2 regions of the Janthinobacterium kochi genome follow, and region 2 is predicted to be linked to the other one. Evidence: predicted binding sites of a transcription regulator. Region 2 holds the regulator's gene; the other holds the start of a gene.

Region 1 (3,412 bases), on a different contig from region 2:
AGCGCCTCGGCGCAAAAGATGCGCGCCGCCCTGGCCATCATCAAGGAACGCGCGCCGGACCTGGAAATCGACGGCGAAATGCACGGCGATACGGCCCTCGACAGCAAGCTGCGTCAAAAAATCATGCCCCATTCGGCACTGAAGAACGACGCCAACCTGCTCGTCATGCCGAACATCGAATCGGCCAACATCGCCTACAATCTGGTGAAAGTAGCGGCCGGCAACGGCGTTGCCGTGGGTCCGATCCTGCTCGGCTGCGCCAAGCCCGTGCACATTTTGACCCCATCGGCCACCGTGCGCCGCATCGTCAACATGACGGCACTCTGTGTCGTTGATGCCGTCGCGCAACGCAAGGTGTGATCGTTAGCACTTCCTGAAAGCCGCGCCATCCGCAAGGGGGGCGCGGCTTTTTTACATCAGTGCGCCATCAGCACGGGTAATGTCATCTGGCGCAGCACCGTTTCCGTCACGCCGCCCAGCAGGATTTCGCGGAAGCGCGCGTGGCCGTAGCCGCCCATCACCAGCAGGCCGGCATGCACTTCGGCGGCCATGCCCAGCAGCGCTGCGCCGATGTCGCCCGTAGTGATGGTTTGGCGCACCTCGACGGGCACGCCGTGGCGGCTCAGGTAGGCGGCGATGTCGGCGCCCGGATGGCGGGCCGGCTGCGCATGGCCGGCCGGCGGGTGCAGCAGGGCCAGCACCACCAGGCGCGCCGCGCGCAGCAGGGGCAGGGCGTGGCCGATGGCGCGCGTCGCTTCCATGCTGCCATCCCAGGCCACCACCACCGTGTTGTCTGCCAGCGTGTCTGCCTGCGTGCCCACCTGCGCGAATTGTCCGCTGCGCGGCACGATCAGCACGGGGCGGGCCGCGTTCAGCATCACATACGGCACCAGGTCGCTCATGGCGCCGGGCAGCGCTTCGCTGTCGTCGTGCTGGCTGAGCACTGTCAAGTCGCTGTAGCGGGCGCTCACGGCCATGCCGCCATCCTCGTCATCCTCGATCAGGCGCCGTTCCAGCGAGACGGCGCCGGCCTGGCGCGCCAGCGTTTCGAACTGATCCAGCGCCGCCTGGGCTTGCCCGTGCAGCGCCGAAATCTGCGCCGCCACGGCCGCGCCGCGCATGCCGCGGTTGTTTTCCAGGTAAAAGCGCGATACGCCCGTCATGGCGGCGCCAATCAGGTGCGCCTGGTGCGCGTGCGCCAGCCGCGCGGCGATGGCGATGCGCTGGGGCGCATGGCGCGACAGGTCGGCGTGGACGAGTATGGATTTGTAAGCCATGGTGTCATTCGCTAGTCAGGATGTCAACAAGGCTAGAACGGCAACACGGGCAAGTCCAGCATTGCCGTGTCAGGCGGCGGTTTTCTTTTGCTGGACTTGATATGGGTCAAAAAGAGACAGGCCATGGTCATTTGCAAGGCCGTCGCCAGAAACTGCAGATCTGCTTGATATGCATCAATATGCTCGCCGTGCAGCCAGCGATAATGGTCTTGAACTCCTTGCCCTCCCAGTGGTCTGCATCGGTGTCGGCAGCATCGTGTCGGCACTTCTTTGTGTGACGCAACAACGCTGGCCGTGGCGGGAGTTCACTTAATTGTAGGGCTGCAAGTCCAGCCACACGGCATACGACAGGCGCTTGCCATTCCACAGGCCGCCGCCGCGGATGACGGCGTCGCACGAGGTCAGCTGGCCCACCAGGTCCATGCGGCCCAGGTTGCGGCGCAGGCGCAGGGCATCGTTGTGCGACAGGTAGCCCACCAGCTGGCCATCGATGAAGACGGCGATGGCCTTGTCCTGGAACGGATTGGCATCGTCGCAGACGAGCAGGGCCAGGCATTTTTCTTCCGCGTTGCCCGGGCCATGCTCGCCGGCCAGCTTGGCGATGGCGCTCTGGTACATCGATTCGTTTTCCACTTCCGATGCAAAGCGCCCCGCATCGTTCCAGTGGTGCGCCGGTGCGCCGGCAGGGATCGCCGGCACGTACTGGCGCACGGACATGAGCGGCTTGTGCAGCGGCTGGGCGGGCGTGCGGCCGCTGAAGACGTAGTACAGCAGGGCGATGACGATCACGATGGCAAGCAGGTAAAGCATGGTATCTCTCTGATTTCTAAGGGGGGAGGCGGGAGCGCGGGCGCGCTGCGCTGCGTTGCCGCTACTATAGCAAGTTCGCGGCCTGGTTCCGGGTAAATCTGGCCATCAGATGGCGGCGCCGGCGCAGTGTGCGCGGGTCGCTCAGCACGATGGGCGCGGCGCCCGTCAGCCCCGAATAATACTGGCCGTGACGGCGCAGGACGATGGCATACTCGCGCAGCGCGTGGCCGTGCGCCAGCATGCGCGCGTCGCAATCGACCTCGATGGCAAAGCGCAGCCGGTGCAGCTGCCACCACAGGGGCAGGTTCCACGGCATGAGAATAATCCAGGCGTGCGCCAGGGCCAGCCATTGCGGGTCGCGCGCGGCCAGCCGGCATTGCGCGTGCGCCAGCAGCAGCGCCTGCTGCTGGGGTGGAATCAGTTGCAGCCAGACGGGCATCACGATGCACGGCCGCAGCAGCCCCGCCACGCAGGGACCGATGCCGCCGCTCAAGTACACGGGCGTACCCAGCAAGGTGGTCTTTTGCCAGCGGCGCTGGTGCGACAGCAGCCAGACGCTGCGCAGCGCCAATAGCAGCAGCATGCCGCTGGACAAGACAAACCAGCCCAGTTTCAGCTGCGACTGTTCTGCCGGCATGACCGCCAGCACGCCGGGCAGCCATGCCAGGGGCAAGATGACGGACGCGGCGATGGCCGCCAGCCACAGCCAGCGCGTCGTGCGCCCGCGCCGCTGCAGCAGGCGCTCGGCGCACCAGGCACCGGCCGACAGCAGCAGCGCCAGTGCCATGGTCGATAGCAGCCAGGCCGGCATCGTACGCCTAGCGTTTCAGCGCCATGCCGACCGAGGCGGGCGCCGTGTGCCTGAAACCGAATTGCGCATACAGGTCTTGCGCCTGGCCATCGGCGATCAGACTGACATACGCGCTTTGCGGCACCTCCGTCTCGATGAATTGCATGATCTCGCGCATGATCAGCTTGCCCAAACCCTTGCCCTGGTGGGCTGGCAGCACGGCGATATCGACCACCTGGAAGAAGCAGCCGCCATCGCCGATGACCCTGCCCATGCCCACCACGGCGTCGCCGTACAGCACTTGCACGGCAAACAGGGAATGTGGCAAGCCCTTGGCCGCCGCTTCCGTGCTTTTCGCGCTCAGGCCGGCGGCAACGCGCAGCTGCTGGTAGGTGGCGATGGCGGGATTGGCCAGAAGGATGGTGTAGGGCGATGCTGCGGTCAAGGCGCTCTCCTGTAGAAATGGTTTGGAGCGGTAATTATAGGCGGCGATGCTGTTACGGGGCGGTACGCTTTATTTGTCGCGGGTATTCTG
Region 2 (3,412 bases):
GGTGCGCAGCGCCAGCAGGGTGTCGCGCAGGCGCACCAGCGGCGACAGCAGGCGCACGGTGACCCAGCCCAGAACAAAAGCGGCCAGCAGCGAAGCGAGGATGCTCCACAGTACCAGCCGGTACAGCACGCCATTGAACGGTTCGAAGGCATCTTCGACGGGCAGCGAGGCGGCCAGCAGCCAGTTTACGGACTTCAGGCGCTTGAAGCTGTTGACGGCCGTGATGCCGCGGCTGTTGGTGCTGACCATGCTGCCTTCGCCATCTTCCTTCAGCAACTGCGTGGTGGTCAGGTTGGCGTTCGGCTGGCGCGGCTGCAGCAAACGGCGGGTATCGGGGTGCAGCACATAGCGCGGCACCGCGCCGCGCGTGAGGATGAAGTAATAGCCGCTCTTGCTGATCTTTTCCGAGCGCAGGCGGCCCAGCAGGTTGTCCTTGTACAGGCGCAGCACGCCTATCACCACACCGGCCACCTGGCCATCGGCGGCCAGCACGGGCGCCACCATCTGCACGATGGGCATGCCGCTCGACTTGCCCAGCATCGGTTCGGTGATCATGGGCTGGCGCGTGCGCAGCACGGTCTGGAAGTACTCGCGCTCGGCGACGTTGATGCCGATGCGCCCTGCCACCTGCGGCATGTCGGCCACGATGGCGCCATGCGCATCGAGCACCAGCACGTCATCGAACAGCACCAGCATCGAGCGGCGCGCATAATATTCGCGCAATTGGGCGGGCTGGGCGATCAATTCCGGCGGCTGCTGCCTGGCCGTCAGCGTGACGATCTGCAGCAGCATGTCCAGCTTGTCGTCGAGCTCGGCAGCGGTGCGGGTGATCAGGGACGATTGCTGGCTCAGCAGTACTCTGGTGAAGTCGGCGCGCATGTGCTGCACCTGTATCATGGTGACCAGCGCGATCATGGCGATCGAGGTCAGGCTGGTGGCCAGCGCGACTTTTGCTTTAATGCCGAGAGGCTTCATGATTTCCTTTTCAGTACCGGGCGGCACAGGCGGCAGATAATGCTGTCAGGAATTTTCCTATCAATACATCAACTTGGCAAGCGGCGCCGCGCATATTGCCCTCCCCGCATGGGCATTTGACGATGTTGCCATATAATTAAAGTCAGAACGTGGTTTATTCAGCGTAATTGCGGTGAAATTGGCACACGGCAACTCTGTATGCAGTAAACTCGTTATTGCATTTTCTAAAAGGTACCGACATGACTGAAGCGCTACTCACTCCCACCTTGCCCACAGTGACCGTGGAAGCGTTGCGTGCGCGATGCTCGACCTGCAGCATGCATCAATTGTGCTTGCCGATGGGCCTCGATGTGGGCGACATGGACAGGCTGGACCAGATCATCGGCCGCCGCCGCAAGATCGTGCGCGGCGCCTCGCTGTTCCGCATCGGCGACTCGTTCCAGAACCTGTACGCGATCCGCCTGGGGCACTTCAAGACGTACCAGATCAATCCGGGCGGCGAGGAGCAGGTGACGGGTTTCCAGATGGCCGGCGAACTGCTGGGCATGGACGCCATCAGCGCCGACCGCCACCACTGTAATGCGGTGGCGCTGGAAGACAGCGAAGTGTGTGAAATTCCGTTTTCCAGTCTGGAACAATTGCTGGGCAATATGCCGACCCTGCTGCGCCATTTCCACCGCATGATGAGCCAGGAAATCACGCGCGAGCAAAGCGTGATGCTGTTGCTGGGCAATATGCAGGCGACGCAGCGTTTTGCCGCCTTTATCGTCAACCTGGCCTCGCGCTATGAAGCACGCGGCTATTCGGCCAGCAAATTTCAGCTGCGCATGTCGCGCGAGGAAATCGGCAACTACCTGGGCCTGACCATCGAAAGCGTCAGCCGTTTATTGTCGAAATTCAAGAAGGAAGGCTGGCTGCGCGTGTCGAACCGTGAAATTGAAATCCTGCAGCCGGCCAAGTTAAAAGCTATCACGGCCGGCACCGACGTCTGCAAATAAGGCTTACAGTTCCTCATCGGCGTGCAGCGCGATGCTGCGCTGCAGCGGCCAGGTCCAGATGCCGGACAGGCGCCACTCGCGTTTGTCGTTTTCCACCAGCACTTGCCAGCGGCTGCGCTCGAGCATCGGCAGCGCTACCGAGAAGTTGCCGGCCGCATCGGGCTGCACCAGCAGCTTGATATCTTTTTCCGGCAAGGTCGCATGCGCCAGATGCAGCTGCAGCGGACCCTGGTAAGCCTTGCCGAAGCTGTGCACGGAACCACTGAGGCGCGCTGCAGCAACGTCGTACGACAGGCTCGTATCCATGGCCAGGTTGCTGGCGATCGTGTCGCGCTTCAAATCCTGGTTGATCGCCTTGCCCTGCTTGTAATAGTCGCCCACCACCAGCGCATCAGGCTGCGTAAACGCGATATAGCCCATGAAGCTGCCGACGACCACGGACAGGCCGGGACCGATCATCAGCAGCCAGGGCCAGCGATGCTTGTACCACGGGGCAACGGGGGCTTGCAGCTTGAGACTGTCGGACATGATATTTCTCCTGTTTAATCGGCCAATCCCCATCCGGGGACTGGCCTTCCTACATTAGCGCGGCACGATGAATACCGCGCTTTCACGCACATGCAGCGATGGGTCGTCCAGCGAGTGCAATTCGATCGCAATCTTGTTCGAGCCCTTTTCGCCGACCCCGTGCGGCACGCGCAGGCGGATCGGCCAACCCAGCGTTTCCGTCGGCTGCAACATCACTTCTTCGCGCGTCAGCAAGGTCAGGCCCGGCAAGCCGGAGACACTGATTTTAAAATGCTGGCTTTGCTCCGAGGTGTTCATGATCTGCAGGCGGTAGACGTTTTCGATCATGCCGTCTTCCACTTCGCGTCCCATCGAACCGCGGTCGCGGATCACGTCCATTTTCAGGGGCGTGCGCAGGGCCAGCGAGGTACACACGGCGATGATGATCAAGGCCAGGATGGAAGTGTAGATCAGCACGCGCGGGCGCATGGCGCGCTGGCGGATCTGCTTCGAATTGAAGTTGTTTTCCATCGCATGGTCGGTACTGTAGCGTACCAGTCCCCGCGGCCGTTCGACCTTGTCCATCACGGTATTGCAGGCATCGACGCAGGCGGCGCAGCCGATGCATTCATACTGCAGGCCGTTGCGGATATCGATGCCAGTCGGACACACCTGCACGCACAGGGTGCAGTCGATGCAGTCGCCCAGCTTGTCGTTGTTGCCAGCCTTCTTGCTGATGGCGCCACGCGGTTCGCCGCGCTTGGCATCGTAGGTGATGATCAGGGTGTCCTGGTCGAACATGGCGCTCTGGAAGCGCGCGTAGGGGCACATGTATTTGCACACCTGCTCGCGCAGCCAGCCCGCGTTGCCGTAGGTTGCCAGGCTGTAGAACAAGACCCAGAACCATTCCCAGGGACCGAAATTGAGGGTGG

What was found. The regulator FNR, encoded in region 2, switches genes on or off when oxygen is low (the NO sensors DNR and NnrR bind a similar motif). The targets are predictions, from matches to a motif close to TTGATNNNNATCAA.
Region 1: a site for FNR is predicted at 1,442-1,455, ahead of ACQ4WL_RS07000 (universal stress protein). Genes of this name have one in related genera too.

The regions. Positions count from the first base shown of each region.
Region 1 is NZ_JBNYXO010000002.1:587,106-590,517, reverse strand. It holds gene ACQ4WL_RS07005 (NADP-dependent malic enzyme) at 1-360, shown strand, start outside; gene ACQ4WL_RS07000 (universal stress protein) at 417-1,277, opposite strand; gene ACQ4WL_RS06995 (hypothetical protein) at 1,587-2,087, opposite strand; gene ACQ4WL_RS06990 (M56 family metallopeptidase) at 2,152-2,898, opposite strand; gene ACQ4WL_RS06985 (GNAT family N-acetyltransferase) at 2,906-3,322, opposite strand.
Region 2 is NZ_JBNYXO010000018.1:64,800-68,211, reverse strand. It holds gene ACQ4WL_RS25645 (response regulator) at 1-975, opposite strand, end outside; gene fnr (fumarate/nitrate reduction transcriptional regulator Fnr) at 1,215-1,973, shown strand; gene ACQ4WL_RS25635 (FixH family protein) at 1,977-2,501, opposite strand; gene ccoG (cytochrome c oxidase accessory protein CcoG) at 2,556-3,412, opposite strand, start outside.